One region of the Arthrobacter globiformis genome, then DNA from elsewhere that is predicted to be linked to it. Evidence: riboswitches for the same ligand, from Rfam matches in the RefSeq annotation. Region 1 holds a riboswitch; each other region holds the start of a gene.
The links. Region 1 has a riboswitch for thiamine pyrophosphate ahead of QFZ33_RS23610 (ECF transporter S component). Riboswitches for the same ligand answer to the same signal wherever they lie in the genome.

Region 2: linked by a shared signal. The riboswitch ahead of thiC (phosphomethylpyrimidine synthase ThiC) and the one ahead of QFZ33_RS23610 (ECF transporter S component) in region 1 are both predicted to bind thiamine pyrophosphate.
Region 3: linked by a shared signal. The riboswitch ahead of thiO (glycine oxidase ThiO) and the one ahead of QFZ33_RS23610 (ECF transporter S component) in region 1 are both predicted to bind thiamine pyrophosphate.
Region 4: linked by a shared signal. The riboswitch ahead of thiD (bifunctional hydroxymethylpyrimidine kinase/phosphomethylpyrimidine kinase) and the one ahead of QFZ33_RS23610 (ECF transporter S component) in region 1 are both predicted to bind thiamine pyrophosphate.

The regions. Positions count from the first base shown of each region.
Region 1 is NZ_JAUSXI010000001.1:5,054,416-5,057,615, forward strand. Features, by position in the region: gene QFZ33_RS23605 (ABC transporter ATP-binding protein) at 1-622, opposite strand, end outside; partial or broken gene QFZ33_RS23610 (ECF transporter S component) at 622-1,244, opposite strand; TPP riboswitch at 1,317-1,460, opposite strand; gene QFZ33_RS23615 (heme-degrading domain-containing protein) at 1,579-2,130, shown strand; gene QFZ33_RS23620 (DUF4235 domain-containing protein) at 2,167-2,430, shown strand; gene QFZ33_RS23625 (hypothetical protein) at 2,970-3,200, shown strand, end outside.
Region 2 is NZ_JAUSXI010000001.1:3,566,299-3,569,498, reverse strand. Features, by position in the region: gene thiC (phosphomethylpyrimidine synthase ThiC) at 1-1,346, opposite strand, end outside; TPP riboswitch at 1,342-1,449, opposite strand; gene QFZ33_RS16580 (amidohydrolase family protein) at 1,545-2,627, shown strand; gene QFZ33_RS16575 (VOC family protein) at 2,706-3,200, shown strand, end outside.
Region 3 is NZ_JAUSXI010000001.1:3,912,548-3,915,747, reverse strand. Features, by position in the region: gene QFZ33_RS18160 (ferritin-like fold-containing protein) at 1-339, shown strand, start outside; gene thiE (thiamine phosphate synthase) at 377-1,078, opposite strand; TPP riboswitch at 1,106-1,226, shown strand; gene thiO (glycine oxidase ThiO) at 1,218-2,492, shown strand; gene thiS (sulfur carrier protein ThiS) at 2,570-2,806, shown strand; gene QFZ33_RS18140 (thiazole synthase) at 2,824-3,200, shown strand, end outside.
Region 4 is NZ_JAUSXI010000001.1:3,474,984-3,478,183, reverse strand. Features, by position in the region: gene QFZ33_RS16110 (Rne/Rng family ribonuclease) at 1-1,672, shown strand, start outside; TPP riboswitch at 1,892-1,988, shown strand; gene thiD (bifunctional hydroxymethylpyrimidine kinase/phosphomethylpyrimidine kinase) at 1,971-3,200, shown strand, end outside.

The sequences.
Region 1 (3,200 bases):
CTTCCAGGACGCCGGCGGGGTCGAGGTTCGCTGTCGGCTCGTCCAGCAGGATGAGTCCCGGCCGCATCGCCAGGATGCCGGCAAGCGCGAGGCGCTGCTTCTGGCCGCCGGACAGGGACGACGTCGGGTGGTTCAGCGGAAGGTGCGCCAGCCCGACGTCCTCCAGCGCTTCATGCACGCGGCGCCAGATCTCGTCGCGGGGCACGGACAGGTTCTCGGCACCGAAGGCGACGTCGTCACCGAGGCGCGACAGCACAACCTGGGTTTCCGGGTCCTGCTGCATGAGCCCGGCGCGGCCGCGCCGGGAACGGGGCGGCGCGCCGTCGATGAGCAGCTCTCCGCTCTCGTCCGCGTCGTCACGGCCGGGAGTCCCGGCGTCGTCCGCGGAACTCCCCGCAGCGGAACTACCGCCCGCGTCGCTGTCCCCCAGCACACCCGCCAGGGCGTGAAGCAGCGTGGACTTGCCGGCTCCGGAAGGGCCCAACAGCAGGACCCGCTCGCCGGGGCGGATGTCCAGGTCGAGGGCATGGACCGCGGGTTTGGTGCGGCCGGCGTGGCGCCAGCCCCAGCCGCGGGCGGTGACCGCGGCGGGGCGGACACCTCCGTCGTGTTGTCCGGGCATTAGGAGAAGACGGGCTCCGTGGCTGCCTTGCGGGACGCGAAGGAGCTCAGCACACCTGTCCTGGCCAGGCCGCGCGTGGCGATCCAGGACAGCGCGCCGGCAATGACCGCGCCGGAAATGGCGCAGAACACGATGTACGCGAGCTTGTCGCCTGCTGCGTAGGCGATGTTCCAGCCCCAGGGGGCGAAGGAGTCGTTGAGCCCGCAGAACAGTCCGGCACCGGCCCCCGCAAGCAGCGAGGCGGGCAGGTTGAACTTCCGGTACGCGAAGGCGGCGAACACGAGCTCCGCCCCCAGGCCCTGCAGAACGCCGGAAATGAGCACCGTGGTGCCGTACTGCGAGCCCATGAGCAGCTCGCCGGTAGCAGCCACACCCTCGCAGAACAGGGCCGCGCCGGGCTTGCGGATGATGAGCATCCCCAGGACCGCCGGAATCATCCAGCCGCCGGCGTAGAGGCCGGTCAGGGGCGCGGGTAGATGGCGTTGATGGGGGTGGAGATGAGGTTGGCGCCCTGGGACCAGGCCCAGAAGATGACGCCGCCGGCAACGGCGATGAGCGCCGCCACGACGATGTCCGCCACGCGCCAGCTGTAGCTGGTCTTCTTGATTGCTGCAGTTGTCATGATGGTCCTCCTGAGGAACAGGAGGGGAAAGCGTTCCCCCGGCTGCCGATGGCTGAGCCACCTGCTGCCGGGCACTCTGAGAACTCGACTCCCTTGCGCCGGTACTAGCCGGATCAGGTTCGAGGGTCTGCGGCGGTCCGCACTCTCAGCGCCCATCCGCGGTTGCGCTGGCAGTTGCCTTTGCATCCCGACGGCGGCGCTCCCCTGTCGTGATAAATCTGCCCTTGTGGGCTGATCCAGTTTACACCTCGCCCCGCCCGGAAACCGGGGGCCGCTGTCACAATGCGGAAGTTTTCATGCGGCGTCAGGACAGCGGCCCGAGTAGATTGAGGCCATGACGCAACAGGACTCCGGCAGCGCTCCCGTGCCCGCCTTTGACCCCGACTCCTCCGAGGAACAGCCGGCGGGAGCCTTGGACGCCCTGATTGGGCAGATCGAAGGGGAGATCGCTGAACTGCAGTTTCCGAGGTTCAGCAAGGACGATGCCCTGGCGCTGGGCCTGGAACTGGTGGAACGGGGCAAGGAGGACAACCTGCCCATCGCCATCGACATCACCAAGGGGGAGCAGGTGCTCTTCCATGTGGCGCTTGAGGGTGCCACCCCGGACAACGAAGGCTGGGTGCGGGCCAAGCAGCGGACTGCTGAGCGCTACGAGGAACCGTCGTTGCTGGTGGGCCTGCGCGGCAGGGTCGGCGGCGGACGGATCGAGGACAACGCCTGGTTCGACCAGTCCACCTACGCTGCCCACGGCGGAGCCTTCCCCGTTTATGTGCGGGATGTGGGTGTGGTGGCTGTGGTCACCGTGTCCGGGCTGCCGCAGAAGGCGGACCACGACCTCGTGGTGCAGGCGTTGCGGGAGATCCACCGGTCCATACGGCTAGGCTAAGGACAGACCAGTGTTCATCACGCGAGGAGTTCCGCAATGAGTTTCTTCATCAAACTGCTTGGCACAGGCATCAGCCTGCTGGCAGGGTTCGCCGGCACCAAGGCCGTCGACACCATCTGGGAAAAAATCACGGGCCGGAAGCCCCCCAAGGGTGACAAGGACGACGTGCCCACCACGCTGCGCACGGCCCTCACGTTCGCCCTCGTCTCCGCCTCCGTAAGCGCGGTCATCCAGGTGCTGGCCAACCGCGGCACCCAGCGGGCCATCACCCGCTTCGCCAAGACCCAGGACATCGTCTAGGCCTCCCTGCTGGTCGCGCCTGTCGAGACCAACCACCCCTGCAGTCCCCCCACACGGGGTGGGTTGCCCGCAGCCCCTTCCGGGCCGAGACCGGGTTTCCCCAAGCACGGCAGGCCATACTGCTTCCGTTCTGAACCTGGCAGTGCTGATGACCTCGGCCGGGCTCACAACAGCCGGACCCGGCGCCGCAACCTGCGGTGCCGGGTCCGTTCGCATTCTGCCCCGGCGGCCCACCTCATGTCGCTTGGAGGCCATGAGCATGGCTTGGCGTGAGCAGCGCGAGTCCCCCCACGCCGCCGTAAAAAGCCTTGCATGCCAAGGTTTTTCCAACCTGGAGCCCGAACGTTTTTCCAACCCCCACGACTTTTAGTGGATGCCATCAGCGTCTTTACGAGGAGACAAAAATGGTACCCACACCACCTTTCCTGTCAGCCCAACGCCTGACCCTCCGACATCGCGGCCCGAGCCCTGCGTCCCGTCGCCGCGGCATTGCTGCCGCAACAGCCGTCCTGCTTGCGGCGACAGGAGCAGGAGCCTCCTTGGCGGCAACCCTGGTAACCCAGACGAACCCGAACAAGCTGACCGCCGTCGGACCCGTCAACACCGAGTACGGCTTTCCGTCCTGGTACGAGGACAGCAACAAAACGCGCGTCGAGCTGTGCCTGGACGCGGAGAACCCGCTCTGCGGTTTCCTGCCCGGGGACATCCCGGACGAGACTGCACCCATTTCATTCCCGGGAAACTTCCCGGAAGAGGCGTTCTACATGCTC
Region 2 (3,200 bases), 1.5 Mb from region 1:
CACAGCATGGCCGTGCCGTAGCGGGCGATTTCCGTGGCTCCGATGGCCGAGGTGATGTGGTCGTAGCCGGGAGCCACGTCCGTCACCAGCGGGCCCAGCGTGTAGAAGGGCGCACCCTTGCAGAGCTCCTGCTGGCGTTCAACGTTCTCACGCACCAGGTGGAACGGGATGTGGCCCGGCCCTTCCACCATGACCTGGACGTCGTACTCCCAAGCCCTCTGGGTCAGCTCAGCGAGGGTGTCCAGTTCGGCGAACTGCGCGGCGTCGTTGGCATCCGCCGTCGCGCCCGGGCGCAGCCCGTCGCCCAGTGAGAAGGCGACGTCGTACTTCGCGAAGATTTCGCAGAGCTCGTCGAAGTGGGTGTACAGGAAGTTTTCCTGGTGGTGGGCAAGGCACCAGCCGGCCATGATCGATCCGCCGCGGGACACGATGCCGGTGACACGGTTCGCCGTGAGTGGCACGTATCGCAGCAGTACGCCGGCGTGTATGGTCATGTAGTCCACACCCTGTTCGCACTGTTCAATGACGGTGTCACGGAAGATTTCCCAGGTCAGGGCGTTCGCTTCGCCATTCACTTTTTCCAGGGCCTGGTAGATCGGGACCGTCCCGATGGGGACGGGGGAGTTGCGGATGAGCCACTCACGGGTGGTGTGGATGTCGTCGCCCGTGGACAGGTCCATCACAGTGTCCGCGCCCCACTGGGTGGCCCACTGCAGTTTGTCCACCTCCTCAGCGATGGAGCTGGTGACGGCCGAGTTGCCGATGTTGGCGTTGATCTTCACAAGGAACGCCTTGCCAATGATCATCGGCTCGGATTCCGGGTGGTTGATGTTCGTGGGGATGATGGCCCGTCCGGCGGCGAGTTCGCTGCGGACCAGTTCCACATCGCAGTTCTCGCGGAGGGCCACGAAGCGCATCTCGGGGGTGATGACGCCCTGCCGCGCATAGTGCATCTGCGTCACGGTCTTGCCTTCCGCCGCCCGGCGGGGCACCGGCCTGGCGCCCTTCCATTCGGCGGAAGCCGCGCCGCGCCGCACGGCCGATTTGCCGTCGTCGAGCAGGTTGCGCTCACGTCCGTCGTACGGCTCCGTGTCTGCCCGCGCCTCAATCCACTCCGCTCGGAACGGCGCGAGGCCCACCACCGGGTCGCTGCCCGGACCCGCCGTGCGGTAAACGCGCAGCGGATCGTTCTGCTCGCCGTTCGGGGAAGGCTCCAAGGCGATTTCCGTTACCGGAACCCGTAGCCCGTCGCCCTCCAGATAGGCCAGTGAATGGGATTTCAGCGACTGCGTGACGGTGGCGGAACCGTTTTGGGCAGGGGTCAGCTGTGATTTCTGGGTGCTCAATTTACTGCTCACTTCCTTCGCCGGCATTACCCGGACAGGTTCAACGGTCGCAGGCTGCGCCAGCCTGATCTCAGCCCCTGCAGGGGCACCCGTGTGGTCGTAAACGAAGCTACCACAGCCCGGATTGTGCCCGCCTATCTGTGAAGGGGCCAGCCGGAAGGCCGGATCTCCGTAGAGGGAGCCGATTAGGCTGGAACCATGGCGCACATCATCGAATTCAGCGGACCCGTGCTCACTGCGGCGGATGAGGAACGCCGCGGGCTCTGGGCCGTGGACGGGAAGCTGACGTTCAATTCTCCGGGCCAGCGGCCGGACGCCGTCCTGGACGGCTGGGTCCTGCCCGGCTTCGTCGATGCCCACTGCCACATCGGGCTGGGCCCGGGCGGTGCCGTGGACGACGACGTGGCGTATGGCCAGGCCGTAACGGACCGCAACGCGGGCACGCTGCTGGTCCGGGACGCCGGAGCGGCCAGCGACACCCGGTGGCTGCAGCAGCGGGCCGACACGCCGCGGATCATCAGGGCCGGCCGGCATGTGGCCCGGTCCCGCCGGTACCTGAGGAATTTCGCGGTGGAAGTCGAGCCGGAGGGCCTCGTGGAGGCGGTGCGCAAGCAGGCGCGGGAGGGGGACGGCTGGGTCAAGCTGGTGGGGGACTGGATCGACCGGACCGCCGGCGACCTCACGCCGTCGTTCCCTGCCGCGGCCGTGCGGGACGCCGTCCGGGCCGCCCACGACGAGGGGGCCAGGGTCACGGCGCACTGCTTCGGCGAGGACACCCTGGACGAGATGCTGGACGCCGGCATCGACTGCATCGAGCACGCCACGGGCCTGCTGCCCCGGCACATTCCGCGGTTCGTCGAGCAGCAGGTGCCCATCGTGCCGACACTCATCAACATCGCCACCTTCCCGGACATCGCCAGCCAAGCAGAGCCGAAGTTCCCGCGGTATGCGGAGCACATGCGCGCACTGTGGACCCGCCGTCGCGAGCGCGTCCTGGAGGCCCACGAGGCCGGCGTCGAAATCTATGCGGGAACGGATGCCGGCAGCGTGATCCGCCACGGCCGCATCGCGGACGAAATCCTCGAACTTCACGCCGCCGGGCTCCCGGCACGTGCGGCGTTGGACGCGGCCTGCTGGCGTGCGCGCCGCTGGCTGGGGGCCGAGGGTCTGGCGGAAGGTGCGGACGCGGACGTGGTGGTGTGCCGGGAGGACCCACGCACCGTGCCGGAGACCATCCGCAGCCTCGCGAATGTGGTGCTCCGGGGAAAGATCGTGCATTAGGAATAAATTGAAGCTTCAAGTAATTTATAGATGTAGAGGCCACCGAAATCCGGCGGTCCGGACATTCGGGAGTATTCGATGACAGCAGCAGCCAGCAGCCAGGACTTGCTTCCTGCCGACCTCACCATGGGCACCGTCATGCTCAAGGTGGGCGACATGAAGCTCATGACCGACTACTACCAGCGCGCCCTCGGCCTCGACGTCGTCGCCGAGCAGGACGGCGGCCTCTACTTCGGCCGGCTCAAGACGCCACTGGTGCACCTCGCTCCCGCTCCGGGCCTCAACATCCCCGGCCGCGGCGAGGCCGGCCTCTTCCACACGGCACTCCTGTTCGAGGACCAGTCCTCGCTGGCCGCCACCATTGCCAGCGCGGCCCAGTACGAGCCGCAGTCCTTCGTGGGCAGCGCCGACCACCTGGTGAGCGAGGCGTTCTATTTCACCGACCCGGAAGGCAACGGGATCGAACTCTACTGGGACCGCCCGCGCGAGGCGTGGTCCTGGGACGGCAAGAACGTGGTCATGGACAGCCTGGCGCTGCCGCCGCAGAAGTACCTGCAGGACCACCTCACGCAG
Region 3 (3,200 bases), 1.1 Mb from region 1:
GCCGTGGCCCGGTTTGTGGATGCCGGAACCCGTGACCTCATCCAGCAGATCCAGTCGTCGGAAGAGGCCACGGCCGTGCTTCGGGAACGGCTCAGTGGGGCGCTGGCGGACGACCCCCGGCTCGCGTCCAGGCTGGCGCTGTGGGGCCGCCGCCTCCTCGGCGAAGCGATCACGCAGGCCCAGCGCGTGGGCCACGACCACGCCTTCCTGAGCGAGCTGTTCGTCGAGTCGGAGCCCGGTGCCACGGACGCCACCGCACGCGAGCTGGTGCGGGGCATCACCGCCGAAGTCGCGGAGAACCATTCCCGGCGGATGGTCCAGCTGGGCCTGAGCGGGTAGCTCCAGGACTCGCCGCCCGCGGATCGGGCCGTCTCGGTTACGAGACGGCGGCCGGGTACGTTGCGTCGAGGGCATCGAGCAGTTCCGCCGCGGCTGCTGCCGGGTCTGACGCCTCGGTGATCGCCCGCACGACGACGATGCGGCTGGCTCCGGCCGCCAGGACCTGCTCCAAGTTCGTGCGGTCGATCCCGCCGATCGCGAACCAGGGCAGCAGCAGGCCGCCAACCCGTTCCTCGTTTGCGGCGCGAACGGCCTCCGCCGCGTAGCGCACCAGGTCGAGCCCGACGGCGGCGCGCCCGGGCTTGGTGGGGGTGGCCCACAGCGGGCCCACGCAGAAATAGTCCAGGCCACTGCGCCCGTGGGCAGCGCCGATGGCTGCATCCACCTGGTCCGTGCTGTGGGTGGACAGCCCGATCACCGTTGAATCGTGCAGCAGCTTCCGGGCGGCGCGGAGCGGCAGGTCCTTCTGGCCGACGTGGAACACCGGTGCACCGGCGATGGACGCGATGTCGGCGCGGTCATTCACGGCCCACAGCCGGCCGTGTCTGCGGGCGGCGGCATGCACTACTTCCAGCAGCTCGAGTTCCTCGGCCGCCTCGATGCTCTTGTCCCGCAGCTGGATGATGTCCACGCCGCCGGCGAACGCCGCGTCCACGAAGTCCGCAAAGTCCCCGCGGTCCTTGCGGGCGTCGGTGCAGAGGTACAGGCGGGCGGCGGTGTGGGCAGAGTGCACGGTCATGGCAACCACCTTAGTTCCTCTAAACTGGGCAGGTACCGCGGGAGCCCGTTGCTGCTGTCATAAAGACGCAGGGCTGAGAGGGCGTCAGAGCCGACCGCTTGACCTGATCCGGTTAGTACCGGCGTAGGGAAGGAATTCCATGAACCCTGAAACCAGCGGCGACGAATGCTCCGCGGGAGCCTTGGAGCCCGGCGCACTTGAGGCAGATGTAGCCGTCATTGGCGGCGGCGTGGTTGGCCACGGCATCGCCTGGGAGGCACGGCGCTCCGGCCGGTCGGTGGTGCTCATCGATGAAGCCCCGGGCAGCGGTGCAAGCTGGGCTGCGGCCGGCATGCTCGCCCCGGTCAGCGAACTGCATTACCAGGAGGAAGGGCTCCTGGAACTGATGCTGGAATCCTCCGCCAGATGGCCGGAGTTTGCGGCCACGCTCACAGCCGGCGAGGACGCCGGTTACCTGACGACGCCGACCCTGGCGGTGGGTGCCGATCCGGCCGACCGCCGGGCCCTGATGGACCTGCGGGACGTGCAGCGGGCCTACGGCCTGAACGTTGAACCGCTGACCATCCGGGAGGCACGTTCCCGGGAGCCGCTGCTCAGCCCCGCGATCTCCTGCGCCCTGGACATCCCGGCGGACCACCAGGTGGATCCGCGGAAGCTCGTCCGGGCGGTTGCTGCCGAGCTGGCCTGCCATGGCCAGGAGATCGCGGCAGCGGAGGGATACGCGGTGCGGGAGCACGCCGCCGGCCTGCTCTGGGACGGCGCGCGGGTCTGCGGGGTCCGGCTGGCCGGCGGGGGAACCGTCAGGGCGGCCGAGACGGTGGTGGCCAACGGCCTGGCCGCGGCGCACCTGCAGAACCTCCCGGAAGGCCTGCAGCTGCCGCTGCGCCCGGTTTACGGAGACATCCTCAGGCTCAGAGTCCCCGCACACCTGCAGCCCCTGCTCACCGCAACGGTGCGGGGCATGGTGCGGGGAGTGCCGGTGTACGTGGTGCCCCGCGGGGACGGCACGGTGGTGATCGGCGCCACCCAGCGTGAGGACGGTGTGCCGGGCACCAGCGCCGGGGGTGTCTACCAACTGCTGCGCGACGCCCAGGCACTGCTGCCGGCAGTCGCCGAACTCGAGCTGCTCGAAGCCACCGCCCGGGCACGGCCCGGCACGCCGGACAACGCCCCGCTGCTGGGCCGGGTGCCGGCCGGCGGGCAAGGTGCGGGCACGGACGTGGCGGGCCTCATCATCGCCACCGGCTTCTTCCGCCACGGCGTCCTGCTGACCCCGGCCGCCGCGGCGATCTGCCGCCAGCTCATGGACGGCAACACCGATCCGCGCTGGGCCGCCTTCCGGCCGGGCCGGTTTTCACCAGGGCTTCCGGGCCCACTGGGATCTGCCGCTGTTCTCAGCCCCGTCCCCGGCTAATCACCCCAAGGGACACCGCAAGCAGCGGGCACTGTCACGTTGACCCGCGTCACATCTGACCAGAACAAGGAACCAGCATGAACATCACACTGAACGGCGTTGAACAGGAAGTAAGCGAGGGCGCCTCCGTCACCTCACTCGTCAGCCAGGTCACGGGGCGCCAACTGGCCGCCAGCGGGCAGGCCGCCGACGGCCAGCGGCTGGGTGTGGCGGTGGCCCGCAACTCGGCCGTCGTGCCGCGCAGCCAGTGGTACGCCACCGCCCTCGCCGACGGCGACGAGATCGAACTTGTCACGGCAGTCCAGGGAGGATGAAGACGATGGCAGAAACAATGATTGAAACAACAGACAGCCTGGTCATTGACGGGGTGGAGCTGACTTCGCGGCTCATCATGGGCACCGGAGGCGCTCCAAGCCTGGACGGTCTCGGCGCAGCGCTGCTCGCGTCCGGCACCCAGCTGACCACAGTTGCGATGCGGCGCTACTCGCCTGCCGAAACCGGCTCGCTGTTCCAGCTGCTGGTGGACCACAAAATCCGCGTGCTTCCCAACACCGCCGGCTGCTTCACGGCCCGGGACGCTGTCATGACGGCGGAGCTGGCCCGTGAAGCGTTGGAGACCGATTGGGTCAAGCTCGAAGTCATAGCCGATGAGCACACGCTCCTGCCTGATGCCGTGGAGCTGGTGGACGCCACCGAGCAGCTGGTCAA
Region 4 (3,200 bases), 1.6 Mb from region 1:
CCGCCTCCCCGAGGATGCCGGCGTTATTGTGCGCACTGCCGCCGAGGGGGCCTCCGAGGAGGAACTGACCCACGACATCAACCGTCTCCGTGCCCAGTGGGAGGGGATTGACAGCCAGGCGAAGTCCACAAAGGTCCTCGCCCCCGAACTCCTCTACGGCGAACCGGACCTGACCATCAAGGTTGTGCGCGACGTCTTCAATGAGGACTTCTCCAAGCTGATCGTCTCCGGCGACGAAGCGTGGGACACCATCGAGGCTTACGTCACCTACGTTGCCCCGGACCTGGTGGGCCGGCTCGAAAAGTGGACCAAGGACGAGGACATCTTCTCCGCCTGGCGCATCGACGAGCAGATTCATAAGGCGCTCGACCGTAAGGTCTTCCTGCCGTCCGGCGGCTCGCTGGTCATTGACCGGACCGAGGCCATGACGGTGGTTGACGTCAACACAGGCAAGTTCACCGGCAGCGGCGGCAACCTTGAAGAGACCGTCACCAAGAACAACCTTGAAGCAGCCGAGGAAGTTGTCCGCCAGCTGCGCCTGCGCGACATCGGCGGCATCATCGTCATCGACTTCATCGACATGGTGCTGGAGTCTAACCGCGACCTGGTCCTGCGCCGCATGGTGGAATGCCTGGGCCGCGACCGGACCAAGCACCAGGTGGCCGAAGTGACCTCCCTGGGACTGGTGCAGATGACGCGCAAGCGTATGGGCACCGGCCTACTGGAAGTCTTCGGCGAGCAGTGTGAGGCATGTGCGGGCCGGGGCGTCGTCACCCATGACGAGCCGGTAGAGCACCGACGCGCCAACACCGTGGCCGCTGAACACCACGTGCACCGTGCCGAGGTCCAGCCGCCGGCCCGTACAGAGCGGAAGCGCCGCCGGGGCAAGGGCGGACAGCCGTCTGCCGAGACTGCTCCGGCCGCCCCTGCAGCACTGCACCACCCCGAACCGTCGGAGGCGGAGCGCCACGCCAAGGCTGAGGCCACCCGCGCTGCCCTCGCCAACATCGCCGCAGCGGCCCACGCCGCACACCTGCATGAGGAAGAAGCAGCGCACAGTGCCGCAGCGTCGGGTGAGGCCGCCCGGCCCGCCGCACCCGCTGCCGCCGCGCCGGAAAGCCCCGTGGTGCACCGCGCTCCGGAAACGGAAAGCGTCTCCGGACGGCCCGGAGCAGTGCTCACCTTCGGCGGCGAGAAAGTGATTCTTCCGTTTGTCGATCACAGCGAGGAACCGGTCAAGGATGCGCCGTCCCTGACGCTGGACCGCCTGGAGGAAGCCTTCGCGCACCTCGGCGCTCCGGTTGCCCCCGCCGAAGAGGAGGAGGCCAAGGACGAGGCTCCCGCGCCGGTCCGCACAGAAGCCCAGCACCCGGAGGGTCAGCGGGCCGAAAGCCAGTCCGCGGGTAAGTCTGCGGCACGGCAGCCGGTGGAAAGCCCCGCAGCCCCGTCCCGCAGCCGCCGTCCGCGCCGAAACCGCAGTGCCAGCCGCGCCCAGGGTACAGCCAACGAGACATCCGTGGAACACCACGAGTTTGCTCCGGCTGCCGCCGCCGGGCACTCGCACGAGGCCAAGGCACCCGAAGCAGGCAATGCGCAGACGCCCAAGGCGGCTCCGCAGCCGGCCAGCGAACCGATCATTCTGGGGGTCGGGGTACCCGCCTCAGAACTGTAGGACAAGCGGACTCTGAGCTCCCCGGACTCCGGGGTGACTGACTTCCGAGCCCACCAGTAAAAGGTCCGGCACCGCGGCTGCGGTGCCGGACCTTCCTGGTTCCGGGCATTCGTCAGCCGGCAAAGGGCAGAAGGCAGAGAGCAGGGGTCAACGGCGCCCGCGGAAGCCTGTCGTAAACGCCAAATTTGGCGCCGCGCGCCGAACGAACCGCTAGGCTGGAGGACTGACACGGGGTGCCGCGCAAGGGCCGGCTGAGATCCAAACCCGTTGAACCTGTCCGGTTAGCACCGGCGAAGGGATGTCTTCCTTGTCATCTGCATCACTCCTGCCCGCACCCGCGGCCGCCGACAAGTCGCTTCTGGAAACCGTTGGGCCGGCCATTCAGACCTCCCGCGACGTTCCCCGGGTCCTGGCCATCGCAGGCTCGGATCCTTCCGGCGGCGCAGGCATCCAGGCCGATCTGAAAAGCATTGCGGCCCACGGCGGCTACGGAATGGCTGCAATAACGGCCCTCACTGCGCAGAACACCACCGGCGTGTGCGGCGTGCACGTTCCGCCGGCTTCCTTCCTGTCAGCGCAACTGGACGCTGTCAGCGACGACATCCACGTGGACGCCGTGAAGATCGGCATGCTGGGCGATGAACGTGTTATCGCAGCCGTCCGCGGCTGGCTAGAAAAGGTAAGGCCCGGCGTCGTGGTTCTCGATCCGGTGATGGTGGCTACCAGCGGTGACCGCCTCCTCCAGGAGTCTGCAGAGGCAGCCCTCCGGAAACTGCTGTCTCTGGCGCACCTGATCACCCCGAACCTGCCCGAATTGGCCATGCTGCTCGGGGAACCGGAGGCCGCGGACTGGGCCGCCGCCCTTGACCAGGGCAGGCGGCTCGCGGACCGGACCGGTGCCACGGTCCTCGTCAAAGGCGGGCACCTGAAGGGCTCAACCTGCCCGGACGCCCTCGTGAACACGGCCGGGCTGCTGTCGGCGGAGGTGGTGGAGGTTGCGGGCGACCGGATCAGCACGCGGAACAGCCACGGCACCGGATGCTCGCTCTCCTCGGCCATGGCCACGGCACAGGCGCGGCTGGGCGACTGGGAAGCGTCACTGCGGGTGGTCAAGCCCTGGCTGGCCGGAGCCCTCCGCACCTCCGGGCAGCTCGAGGTGGGCGCCGGCAACGGACCGATCAACCACTTCCACCACGTGACCCAGCCCGAGGGCAGGGGCGGGTTCGCGGAACTGCTGCGCGCCGAGACCGTTGCCGACCTGGAAGACATCTATGGCCTGGGCTTCATCCGTGGGCTTGCCGACGGCACCCTCGCGGAGAAGGAATTCGCGTACTACCTGGCACAGGACGCCATATACCTCAACGGCTACTCCCGGGTCCTGGCCAGGGCCAGTGCGCTCGCGCCAACCGAGTCCGAGCAGCTGTTCTGGGCGCGCTCCGCCCAGCAATGCCTGGAAGTTGAATCGGAACTGCACCGCAACTGGCTCAGCACGCGCATCGTGCAGCCGGGGCTGGGCCCGGTCACGAAG